3 regions of the Bacillus sp. LQ16 genome follow, and region 1 is predicted to be linked to each of the others. Evidence: a T-box and tRNA genes for the amino acid it is inferred to sense, from the RefSeq annotation. Region 1 holds a T-box; the other regions hold tRNA genes.

Region 1 (3,658 bases):
TAATGGATGAGTAGCAGTATAAATGTGAACACCAGGTGCAAACATACAATTATCACCGATTCGAACTTCACAAACGTCCAAAATCACACAATTGAAATTTGCGAAAAAGCTCTTTCCAACATGAATATTGTAGCCGTAATCACAACGAAAATCAGGATTAATTTGTGCTTTCCCATCAGTTGAAGAACCTAAAAGCTGATTTAATAACGTAAAACGCCTCTCATCTCCTGTCTCCATCGCCTCGTTATAAAGGCGTGTTAAACGTTTTGCCTCCACCCTATCAGCCACCAATTCTTCGTCATCCGCAATATACATTTCTCCTGCCACCATCTTTTCTTTCTCCGTTTTCATACATTCATCTCCTTTTTTATTGAATGAGATTCACTTATTAAACACCTTTAATAAGTGCCTTTAATTAAACTTATTAAACACGTTTAATAAGTAACCTTATATTAGCATACTTTTTCATATATGCAACTAATAAGTTCGGAAAAGAAGTGCGAACTCCTTGCTCTACGTATCGATATGAAGAATAATTTATATCGAAAAACGAGGGAACGCTCAGCGCCCCCTCTCAAATCCAATCCGTTTTTTAATTTCCGCTAAATTTACCTTTGCAATAGCGCGTGCCTTCTCAGCACCGTTTTCTAACGCCTCATATAATAAATTCGGCTCATTCATATACATTGCGTACTTTTCACGAGGTCCAGCTAACTCACGATCTACAACGCGAAACAACTCTTTTTTCACATCGCCCCATCCGATTCCAGTCTCATACTTTTCACACATCGACTGTATTTCATCTTCGGTCGCAAACTCTTTATATATCATAAATAATGTTTCTAATTCTTTCGGTTCATTTGGAAGTGAAGAGTCTGTTTTGATTTTAAATATTAACTTTCGTAGTTTTTCTTGCTCTGCAAATAATGGGATCACATTTCCGTAACTTTTACTCATCTTCCTTCCATCAAGACCAGGTAAAATAGCTCCTTCTTCTTGCACTACATACTCCGGAAGTGTAAATGTCGTGCCAAATGTATGATTAAAATACGTCGCAATATCACGCGCGATTTCAATATGTTGAATTTGGTCTTTTCCGACAGGTACATGTGTAGCTTGAAATAATAATATGTCAGCTGCCATTAAAATCGGATACGTATATAACCCCATATTCACTCCTGCATCGACCTCTACCCCCGCTTCTTTATTTTGCTCCACCTTCGCTTTATACGCATGAGCACGGTTCATAAGACCTTTCGGAGTTAGGCAAGCTAAAATCCAAGCTAATTCTAGAATTTCCGGTACTTCTGTTTGCCGATAAAAAACAACATCTTCCCCAAGTCCAAGCGATAACCAAGTAGCTGCTACCTCTTTCGTATAACTGCTGAACTTTTCTGAATCATGCACAGCATTTAACGCATGATAATCCGCTATAAAATACAATGCTTTTCCTTCATTATTCTTTGACATTTGCAATGCAGGTTTAATCGCACCAATATAATTTCCTAAATGCGGATAACCTGTCGGCTTAATTCCTGTTAACATTATTTTTTCACTCACACTAACTCCTCCTTTCTCAAAATAAAAAGAGCCTCTCATCCTTAAAAAGGACGAGAGGCTCCCGCGGTACCACCTTAATTAGCTATCATTAGCTCACTTCATACTTCAATAACGTGAAGTAACCGTCTTTACCTACTCATTTCAGTTAGAAGCTCCAGAGCCCATTCCATATTCATCCCTTACTGATTTCCACCACACATCAGCTCTCTAAAAAGTTTCGAATATGTACTCTTCTCTTTCATTGCTTTTTCGTTATTTTTTACAGTTTATCACATTTCACTTCCAAACAAACCCTAATTTTCTATTTTATATAGCAGGAATTTCCACTTCAATTGTCTAATGTTATATAGGTTTGCAAAAATATTCGAAACAACTTTGGAGGTTTTTTCATGGTAAAATATATATCAATTTTAGGTTCAACAGGATCCATCGGCACATCTGCATTAGATGTCGTTTCAGCTCATCCTGAACATTTTAAAATCATCGGTTTAACCGCAAATTATAATTATCGATCTTCTTGAGCAACAAATCAAAACGTTTCAACCTCGTATTGTAAGCGTTGCGACAAAAGACTTAGCAGACAAGCTTCGTACGCGTATTTCAGCAAATACAAAAATCACACACGGGACTGATGGCTTAATCGCAGTAGCTACTCACCCTGATTCAAATCTTGTATTAAGTTCTGTTGTCGGTGTTTCAGGATTACTCCCAACAATTGAGGCATTAAAAACGAAGAAAGATATCGCTATTGCTAATAAAGAAACTTTGGTTGCAGCTGGACATATCGTAACTGAACTAGCGCAACAAAACGGATGTCGCTTAATTCCAGTAGATAGTGAGCATTCAGCTATTTTCCAATGTTTAAACGGCGAAAATAATAAAGAGATTGAGAAGTTAATTGTAACAGCTTCCGGTGGTGCTTTTCGTGATAAAACACGTGAAGAAATGCAAACATTACAAGCTAAGGACGCTTTAAAACATCCAAACTGGTTAATGGGTGCAAAACTAACGATTGATTCTGCCACATTAATGAATAAAGGCTTTGAAGTAATGGAAGCGAGATGGCTATTTGATATTCCGTATGAAAAAATTGATGTAATGATTCATAAAGAAAGTATCATTCATTCTTTAGTAGAATTTATTGATGGATCAGTTATGGCACAGCTCGGTGCTCCTGATATGAGAATGCCGATTCAATATGCGTTTCACTATCCTACTCGGCTACCTTCTTCCTATGAAAAATTAAATTTATTAGAAATCGGTAGTTTACATTTTGAAAAACCAGATTTAGAGAAGTTCCCTTGTCTACAATACGCATATGAATGTGGCAAAATCGGTGGTACTACTCCCGCTGTATTAAATGCAGCAAATGAAATTGCGAATGCACTATACTTAAAAAATGAAATTGCCTTTTTCGATATTGAAAAAACAATTTACAAAACAGTTGAAGCTCATCATAATGTAAAAGATCCTTCACTTGATGCTATATTAGAAGCGGATCAATGGGCGCGCCAATATGCAAATGAATTGTTAATAAAAAAGAGCTAAAACAGTTCCCACTGTTTTAGCTCTTTTTTCACGTATTCAACTTAACAAATCTATAACCGTGCGTAACTAACACTTTTAATATCGCATATCCTGGAATGGCTAAAATAATGCCCATAATCCCGAATAAGTTTCCGGCAGTTAAAATGATAAATATGATTGTAATCGGATGAATATCTAGCTTTTTCCCCATTACTTGCGGAGAAATAAATTTACCTTCTGCTAATTGTACAACCATCATTACAATAATTACCTTTAAAACCATCCCTGGCGAATCAATAAACGCAATAATTAACGCTGGTGTAATTGCGATAATTGGTCCTACATACGGAACGATATTTACAATCATCGCTAAAATAGCGAGTAGTACTGCATATTTAATACCGATAATAAGGTAACCAATTAATAGCATAATACCGATAAACAAGCTAACTATAATTTGCCCTCTAATGTACGAACTAATCGCATAATGCATATCATCTAGTATTCTCATTGCTGCTGGTTGTCTTTGCTCTGAAATAAACTTTAAAAAGTGATTCGGCAATTGCTCACC
Region 2 (3,658 bases), 2.7 Mb from region 1:
TTCTCCTTCTTCTACCTGTCCTCCTGGCATTTCCCACGTATCAGCTCGCCAGTGTACCTTTGTTAATAACACTTCATTTTTCTCATTTGTTAAATAACCTGCTACGGCAACTATATGCTTTGGTGTCTTATGTTCCATACTGAGCCTCCTAGAAATAATGGTTATTTCATATATCCCTATAAGCATATTCCCTATCTACACCAAAATACCTTTAATAATTCATCACCTTAATTAACTTCATAAAAAAAAGCCCCTATTCGTTAAGCGAACAGGGGCTTTCATCGTATTACTCTCCTAAGTCTACGTTGTGGTAAACTTGTTGTACATCTTCTAAATCTTCTAATGCATCCACCATTTTCTCAAATTGTACTTGAGCATCTTCAGGAAGTGTAACATCACTTTGTGCAAGCATTGTTAATTCTGCAACTGTAAATTCTTCAACACCAGCACCTTTAAGTGCAGATTGTACTGAATGGAATTGATCTGGTTCAGCATACACGATAACAGCATCTTCTTCTTCTAGAATGTCACGTGCATCTACATCTGCTTCCATTAAAATTTCAAGAACTTCATCTGATGTTTTACCTTCAAGGCCGATAACAGCTGTCGCATCAAACATGTAAGCTACAGAACCGTTTACACCCATGTTACCACTGTTTTTGCTAAATGCAGCTCGTACATCTGCTGCAGTACGGTTTACGTTATTTGTAAGTGTATCTACAATAACCATAGCTCCATTTGGTCCAAATCCTTCATAACGAAGCTCGTCATAATTTTCCTCTGAACCGCCTTTTGCTTTTTCAACTGCACGATCAATAATTGTTCTTGGTACATTGTATGTTTTCGCACGTTCTAATACGACTCTAAGCGCTTGGTTTGATTCTGGATCTGGCTCGCCTTGTTTTGCCGCCACATAAATTTCACGTCCAAATTTCGCGTATATACGGCTTGTATTTGCATCTTTTGATGCTTTTTTGTCTTTAATATTGTTCCATTTACGGCCCATACTTTCCACTCTCTTTCTCGTTTTAAATCTACATAAAAATATTAATATGAAATATAATGTGTGTTCAACACATTTTTAAAAGAAATATAAAAAGTTCATTTTTGATTCATATTACAGACATAATATAAATCACTATCATTTTGTTCTTTCGACAAGTTATATTATACATGAATTCCTAAGTTTATTACGAATTTTAGCATCACATAATATAATTTAACAAAAAAGACTCTAACATTTCTGTTAGAGTCTTTTTATATTGCCAATACCTATTTCCATAATATTCCTATAATTACTTTCTATTGTTGTATAATAAAAATAGGAAAAAATTTGAAGAAAAGATGAAGGGAGAATTATGACACATTCAAACGAAAAAAACACACATACTCTTAAAGGAATAGGAGAGAAGTTAAACCCAACTATCTATCAAGTAAGATTCATGAAATAAGATGAACCAATCCAATTTGAGGCGTTTCCTGAATTGAAGGAATTAGGGGACTGGTTAAGTACTTCAACGCAAATGTGGGCGTGCCACTCAACAATGTATAAGTACAACAGAGAAGAGTTTAAAAAGAAGTTTTTAGAAATTACAAACTTAACCGTTGATAATGTACTAATATCTACTGGTGGTGTCGGATTTAACTTCATGTCACCAGGGTGGAGAAATTCTCTCTAAATACCGCAATTAAAAGGATAAAATTGAATGTTTGTTTTTATCCTTTTAATGTTTCGCAGTTTACTCACCGTACACTTTTTGTGCTTATTTTGTCATGTAATGAAAAGAAAACAAAAAAAACTCTATACTAATTGTATAGAGTTTTTTACGACGTTCATGATACCGATGGTCGGGGTCGAACCGACACTCCCGAAGGAACACGATTTTGAGTCGTGCGCGTCTGCCAATTCCGCCACATCGGCACAAAAGAAAAGGCGGCAACCGGATTTGAACCGGTGATAAAGGTTTTGCAGACCTCTGCCTTACCACTTGGCTATGCCGCCATATTAAATTTTATTGGAGCGGAAGACGGGATTCGAACCCGCGACCCCAACCTTGGCAAGGTTGTATTCTACCACTGAACTACTTCCGCAAAAATGGCTGGGCTAGCTGGATTCGAACCAGCGCATGACGGAGTCAAAGTCCGTTGCCTTACCGCTTGGCTATAGCCCATCGAATTCTTACTTAATTATATGTAAGTATCAATTAAATTATTTGTAATTTTTAAAATAAAAATGGGGCGACTGATGGGAATCGAACCCACGAATGCCGGAGCCACAATCCGGTGCGTTAACCACTTCGCCACAACCGCCATGTTGTGTAAATATATTTGGCAGGGGCAGTAGGAATCGAACCCACACTGGAGGTTTTGGAGACCTCAGTTCTACCTTTAAACTATGCCCCTATGTAAATGGTGGAGGGGGGCAGATTCGAACTGCCGAACCCGAAGGAGCGGATTTACAGTCCGCCGCGTTTAGCCACTTCGCTACCCCTCCGAAACTTACATGGTGCCGGCTAGAGGACTTGAACCCCCAACCTACTGATTACAAGTCAGTTGCTCTACCAATTGAGCTAAGCCGGCGTATTTTATTGAAATAAATGGTGGCTCGGGACGGAATCGAACCGCCGACACGAGGATTTTCAGTCCTCTGCTCTACCGACTGAGCTACCGAGCCTTATTAAAATGGCGGTCCCGACCGGGGTCGAACCGGCGATCTCCTGCGTGACAGGCAGGCATGTTAACCACTACACCACGGGACCATTTGGTTGCGGGGACAGGATTTGAACCTGCGACCTTCGGGTTATGAGCCCGACGAGCTACCGTGCTGCTCCACCCCGCGATAATACTATTCATATAAAATTTATATGGTGGAGGATGACGGGATCGAACCGCCGACCCCCTGCTTGTAAGGCAGGTGCTCTCCCAGCTGAGCTAATCCTCCAAAGTGGTGACCCGTACGGGATTCGAACCCGTGTTACCGCCGTGAAAGGGCGGTGTCTTAACCACTTGACCAACGGGCCAAATATTATAAATCCTATGGCGGAGAGCAAGGGATTCGAACCCTTGATACGCTTGTGACGTATACACGATTTCCAATCGTGCTCCTTCGGCCAACTCGGACAGCTCTCCAATGGCTCCGCAGGTAGGAATCGAACCTACGACCGATCGGTTAACAGCCGATAGCTCTACCGCTGAGCTACTGCGGAATAATATTGCCTGGCAACGTCCTACTCTCACAGGGACAAGGTCCCAACTACCATCGGCGCTAGAGAGCTTAACTTCCGTGTTCGGTATGGGAACGGGTGTGACCTCTCTGCCATCATTACCAGACATTATTCTTTTGAGACAATCATTATTATAACTTATTTACTTTAAAAGTCAACAAGTTTTTTATATTCTCTCAAAACTAGATAACATTTGCTACATATTATATGGTTAAGTCCTCGATCTATTAGTATTCGTCAGCTCCACATGTCACCATGCTTCCACCTCGAACCTATCAACCTGATCATCTTTCAGGGATCTTACTAGCTTACGCTATGGGAAATCTCATCTTGAGGGGGGCTTCATGCTTAGATGCTTTCAGCACTTATCCCTTCCGCACATAGCTACCCAGCTATGCCCTTGGCAGAACAACTGGTACACCAGCGGTGCGTCC
Region 3 (3,658 bases), 2.5 Mb from region 1:
ACCGCTGGTGTACCAGTTGTTCTGCCAAGGGCATAGCTGGGTAGCTATGTGCGGAAGGGATAAGTGCTGAAAGCATCTAAGCATGAAGCCCCCCTCAAGATGAGATTTCCCATAGCGTAAGCTAGTAAGATCCCTGAAAGATGATCAGGTTGATAGGTTCGAGGTGGAAGCATGGTGACATGTGGAGCTGACGAATACTAATAGATCGAGGACTTAACCATATAATATGAAGCAATGTTATCTAGTTTTGAAAGAATATAAAAAACTTGTTGACTTTTAAAAGCAAATGAGTTAAAATGATTCTTGTCTTAAATGAATACAGTCTGGTAATGATGGCAGAGAGGTCACACCCGTTCCCATACCGAACACGGAAGTTAAGCTCTCTAGCGCCGATGGTAGTTGGGACCTTGTCCCTGTGAGAGTAGGACGTTGCCAGGCAAAATGGAGGATTAGCTCAGCTGGGAGAGCACCTGCCTTACAAGCAGGGGGTCGGCGGTTCGATCCCGTCATCCTCCACCATATATGTCGGAGGGGTAGCGAAGTGGCTAAACGCGGCGGACTGTAAATCCGCTCCTTCGGGTTCGGCAGTTCGAATCTGCCCCCCTCCACCATTCTTAATTAATGGGCTATAGCCAAGCGGTAAGGCAACGGACTTTGACTCCGTCATGCGCTGGTTCGAATCCAGCTAGCCCAGCCATTAAGAGCCATTAGCTCAGTTGGTAGAGCATCTGACTTTTAATCAGAGGGTCGAAGGTTCGAATCCTTCATGGCTCACCATTTTTAATAAAATATGCGGGTGTGGCGGAATTGGCAGACGCACTAGACTTAGGATCTAGCGCCTTTGGCGTGGGGGTTCGACTCCCTTCACCCGCACTTTTAATAAAATAACTCATACATGTCTTGCGGAAGTAGTTCAGTGGTAGAATACAACCTTGCCAAGGTTGGGGTCGCGGGTTCGAATCCCGTCTTCCGCTCCAATTTTCAATATGACATGCCGGGGTGGCGGAACAGGCAGACGCACAGGACTTAAAATCCTGCGGTGGGTGACCACCGTGCGGGTTCGACCCCCGCCCTCGGCACCATATGCGCCCGTAGCTCAATTGGATAGAGCGTTTGACTACGGATCAAGAGGTTAGGGGTTCGACTCCTCTCGGGCGCGCTTTTATTAACGGGAAGTGGCTCAGCTTGGTAGAGCACCTGGTTTGGGACCAGGGGGTCGCAGGTTCAAATCCTGTCTTCCCGATATTCAAAAAAACATGGGGCCTTAGCTCAGCTGGGAGAGCGCCTGCCTTGCACGCAGGAGGTCAGCGGTTCGATCCCGCTAGGCTCCACTTTATTTAATATATGTCTCGGAGGTATACCCAAGTTCGGCTGAAGGGATCGGTCTTGAAAACCGACAGGCGGTGAGAATCGCGCGGGGGTTCGAATCCCTCTACCTCCTCCATTTTTAAAAATGGTTTAGACATATAATAATAAAATATTTATTTTTTTCCTTCATGGAGGTATACCCAAGTTCGGCTGAAGGGATCGGTCTTGAAAACCGACAGGCGGCGAGAGTCGCGCGGGGGTTCGAATCCCTCTACCTCCTCCATTTTTTAATTTAATATTGTCGCGGGGTGGAGCAGCACGGTAGCTCGTCGGGCTCATAACCCGAAGGTCGCAGGTTCAAATCCTGTCCCCGCAACCAAATGGTCCCGTGGTGTAGTGGTTAACATGCCTGCCTGTCACGCAGGAGATCGCCGGTTCGACCCCGGTCGGGACCGCCATTTATGTTGGCTCGGTAGCTCAGTCGGTAGAGCAGAGGACTGAAAATCCTCGTGTCGGCGGTTCGATTCCGTCCCGAGCCACCATTTTTTTATGCCGGCTTAGCTCAATTGGTAGAGCAACTGACTTGTAATCAGTAGGTTGGGGGTTCAAGTCCTCTAGCCGGCATCATTTAGGGGCATAGTTTAAAGGTAGAACTGAGGTCTCCAAAACCTCCAGTGTGGGTTCGATTCCTACTGCCCCTGTAAAGTATATGGGCCTATAGCTCAGCTGGTTAGAGCGCACGCCTGATAAGCGTGAGGTCGATGGTTCGAGTCCATTTAGGCCCACCATATATTATTCCGCAGTAGCTCAGTGGTAGAGCTATCGGCTGTTAACCGATCGGTCGTAGGTTCGAGTCCTACCTGCGGAGCCATGGCCCGTTGGTCAAGTGGTTAAGACACCGCCCTTTCACGGCGGTAACACGGGTTCGAATCCCGTACGGGTCATACAAAAAAGAGTCAGCATTATGCTGGCTCTTTTTTATTTTGTTGATCCTTTTTATCATTTTACTTTCCAGAAATAAATAAAGGAATTTTGGAAAAGCTATGGTATGTATAAAAAGGAGGAAATAAATAATGACACGAGTTAGAGACTTAATGAGTACCCATATTGTACATTGTACACCGCTAGACAATGTATATGAGGCAGCTGTAAAAATGAAGGAAGAATCGGTTGGGTTAATTCCTGTTGTTGAAAATGAGCAGGTTGTTGGGCTTGTTACTGATCGAGATTTAGTTGTTCGAGGGATTGCTGAAAAACATCCTGGATCTAATAAAATTACAAATGTAATGACAACAAATATTATCTCAGTTTCTCCAAATGATTCTATTGAAAAAGCTACAGAGCTAATGGCACAGTATCAAATTAGACGGTTACCAGTAGTTGATAGTGGTCAGCTTATTGGCATGTTAGCACTAGGAGATTTAGCTATAAGGGAATCGGCAGATGATCAAGCTGGATTTGCCTTGAGCGAAATCTCAGAGCGTACAGAGTAAATTGAAACTTTAATTAACCGAGATTTTAATGGTCACTCATAAAGAGCTAAATTATATATAAAGTTCAGATGCATTATTCTAGTATATATGGATTAAACTAATATGTTAGCGTGATGTATCTGAGACATTATATAATAAGGATATGGTTAATAATTTCCACAGTTTTTTTAAATTTGTTATTCTTCATTTTTAATAAGAGAAAAGATGATATACTGATAGATATAAGTATTATGAGGGATTTTGAATATAACAATATTAATTTTTAGTGGTACGATAATAAATTAATATTTCCTACATAGATGAAAAGGGAAGGGGAATTATATGAAGGCTGTACAGGGCGATCCAAATTGGAATTTGGTTACAGATACATATATAGAACCAAATAATTTTGCTGAATTATTTTCTTTGCTTGTACCTTGTCACCCAAAAGGTGAGGGGAAAGAACGAACTATATTAGTATGGAAAGAGAAAGAATTTTATAAAGAAGAAAATTTAGCGGCATTTATCGTATATGGCATGAATAAAGTAAAGAATTTACCGCAGTTTCATAAAGATGAAATTCCAACTTTAGTGCGTATTCTTCGCTTATGCCAAGAGATTGGTTGGTATGAAGAGGCAAATGCTTTTATGATAGCACAAGGATTAGCTGAGTTTGTTCATACTTCATTGGAATATGAAACATGGGATCTTTTGACGCAATCAGTTGCTTTAAACTATTTAATTATTAAATATCGTATAGGTGAATTGACAGATAGGGATATTGAAATTTGGGATAGAGTTAAATTTAATGAGAAATGTATAACCGATTGTAAACATTTATTATCTCATAAAGAAGTATTGGAATTTACATTCTTTTA

Evidence for each region. A T-box is a leader RNA that pairs with one kind of tRNA and senses whether it is charged. The one in region 1 lies ahead of AC3EMB_RS16195 (tryptophan--tRNA ligase), so its partner is inferred to be a tRNA-Trp.
Region 2: it has a tRNA-Trp gene. The T-box ahead of AC3EMB_RS16195 (tryptophan--tRNA ligase) is inferred to sense a tRNA for this amino acid. The anticodon was not compared.
Region 3: it has a tRNA-Trp gene. The T-box ahead of AC3EMB_RS16195 (tryptophan--tRNA ligase) is inferred to sense a tRNA for this amino acid. The anticodon was not compared.

The regions. Positions count from the first base shown of each region.
Region 1 is NZ_CM173491.1:3,227,069-3,230,726, forward strand. Features, by position in the region: gene AC3EMB_RS16190 (maltose O-acetyltransferase) at 1-351, opposite strand, end outside; gene AC3EMB_RS16195 (tryptophan--tRNA ligase) at 562-1,560, opposite strand; T-box leader at 1,604-1,811, opposite strand; partial or broken gene AC3EMB_RS16200 (1-deoxy-D-xylulose-5-phosphate reductoisomerase) at 1,950-3,108, shown strand; gene AC3EMB_RS16205 (AI-2E family transporter) at 3,137-3,658, opposite strand, start outside.
Region 2 is NZ_CM173491.1:560,150-563,807, reverse strand. Features, by position in the region: gene AC3EMB_RS02900 (NUDIX hydrolase) at 1-138, opposite strand, end outside; gene AC3EMB_RS02895 (YebC/PmpR family DNA-binding transcriptional regulator) at 287-1,006, opposite strand; partial or broken gene AC3EMB_RS02890 (DUF3884 family protein) at 1,359-1,679, shown strand; tRNA gene AC3EMB_RS02885 (tRNA-Leu) at 1,840-1,921, opposite strand; tRNA gene AC3EMB_RS02880 (tRNA-Cys) at 1,932-2,002, opposite strand; tRNA gene AC3EMB_RS02875 (tRNA-Gly) at 2,017-2,091, opposite strand; tRNA gene AC3EMB_RS02870 (tRNA-Gln) at 2,097-2,171, opposite strand; tRNA gene AC3EMB_RS02865 (tRNA-His) at 2,235-2,310, opposite strand; tRNA gene AC3EMB_RS02860 (tRNA-Trp) at 2,330-2,403, opposite strand; tRNA gene AC3EMB_RS02855 (tRNA-Tyr) at 2,411-2,494, opposite strand; tRNA gene AC3EMB_RS02850 (tRNA-Thr) at 2,505-2,580, opposite strand; tRNA gene AC3EMB_RS02845 (tRNA-Phe) at 2,599-2,674, opposite strand; tRNA gene AC3EMB_RS02840 (tRNA-Asp) at 2,684-2,759, opposite strand; tRNA gene AC3EMB_RS02835 (tRNA-Met) at 2,763-2,839, opposite strand; tRNA gene AC3EMB_RS02830 (tRNA-Val) at 2,866-2,941, opposite strand; tRNA gene AC3EMB_RS02825 (tRNA-Glu) at 2,946-3,020, opposite strand; tRNA gene AC3EMB_RS02820 (tRNA-Ser) at 3,038-3,129, opposite strand; tRNA gene AC3EMB_RS02815 (tRNA-Asn) at 3,132-3,206, opposite strand; rRNA gene rrf (5S ribosomal RNA) at 3,215-3,330, opposite strand; rRNA gene AC3EMB_RS02805 (23S ribosomal RNA) at 3,432-3,658, opposite strand, start outside.
Region 3 is NZ_CM173491.1:773,395-777,052, forward strand. Features, by position in the region: rRNA gene AC3EMB_RS03805 (23S ribosomal RNA) at 1-221, shown strand, start outside; rRNA gene rrf (5S ribosomal RNA) at 323-438, shown strand; tRNA gene AC3EMB_RS03815 (tRNA-Val) at 444-519, shown strand; tRNA gene AC3EMB_RS03820 (tRNA-Tyr) at 528-611, shown strand; tRNA gene AC3EMB_RS03825 (tRNA-Gln) at 623-697, shown strand; tRNA gene AC3EMB_RS03830 (tRNA-Lys) at 702-777, shown strand; tRNA gene AC3EMB_RS03835 (tRNA-Leu) at 793-873, shown strand; tRNA gene AC3EMB_RS03840 (tRNA-Gly) at 903-977, shown strand; tRNA gene AC3EMB_RS03845 (tRNA-Leu) at 994-1,082, shown strand; tRNA gene AC3EMB_RS03850 (tRNA-Arg) at 1,086-1,159, shown strand; tRNA gene AC3EMB_RS03855 (tRNA-Pro) at 1,170-1,243, shown strand; tRNA gene AC3EMB_RS03860 (tRNA-Ala) at 1,259-1,331, shown strand; tRNA gene AC3EMB_RS03865 (tRNA-Ser) at 1,352-1,444, shown strand; tRNA gene AC3EMB_RS03870 (tRNA-Ser) at 1,499-1,591, shown strand; tRNA gene AC3EMB_RS03875 (tRNA-Met) at 1,611-1,687, shown strand; tRNA gene AC3EMB_RS03880 (tRNA-Asp) at 1,691-1,766, shown strand; tRNA gene AC3EMB_RS03885 (tRNA-Phe) at 1,775-1,850, shown strand; tRNA gene AC3EMB_RS03890 (tRNA-Thr) at 1,860-1,932, shown strand; tRNA gene AC3EMB_RS03895 (tRNA-Trp) at 1,939-2,009, shown strand; tRNA gene AC3EMB_RS03900 (tRNA-Ile) at 2,020-2,096, shown strand; tRNA gene AC3EMB_RS03905 (tRNA-Asn) at 2,105-2,179, shown strand; tRNA gene AC3EMB_RS03910 (tRNA-Glu) at 2,181-2,252, shown strand; gene AC3EMB_RS03915 (CBS domain-containing protein) at 2,382-2,801, shown strand; gene AC3EMB_RS03920 (DUF3965 domain-containing protein) at 3,123-3,658, shown strand, end outside.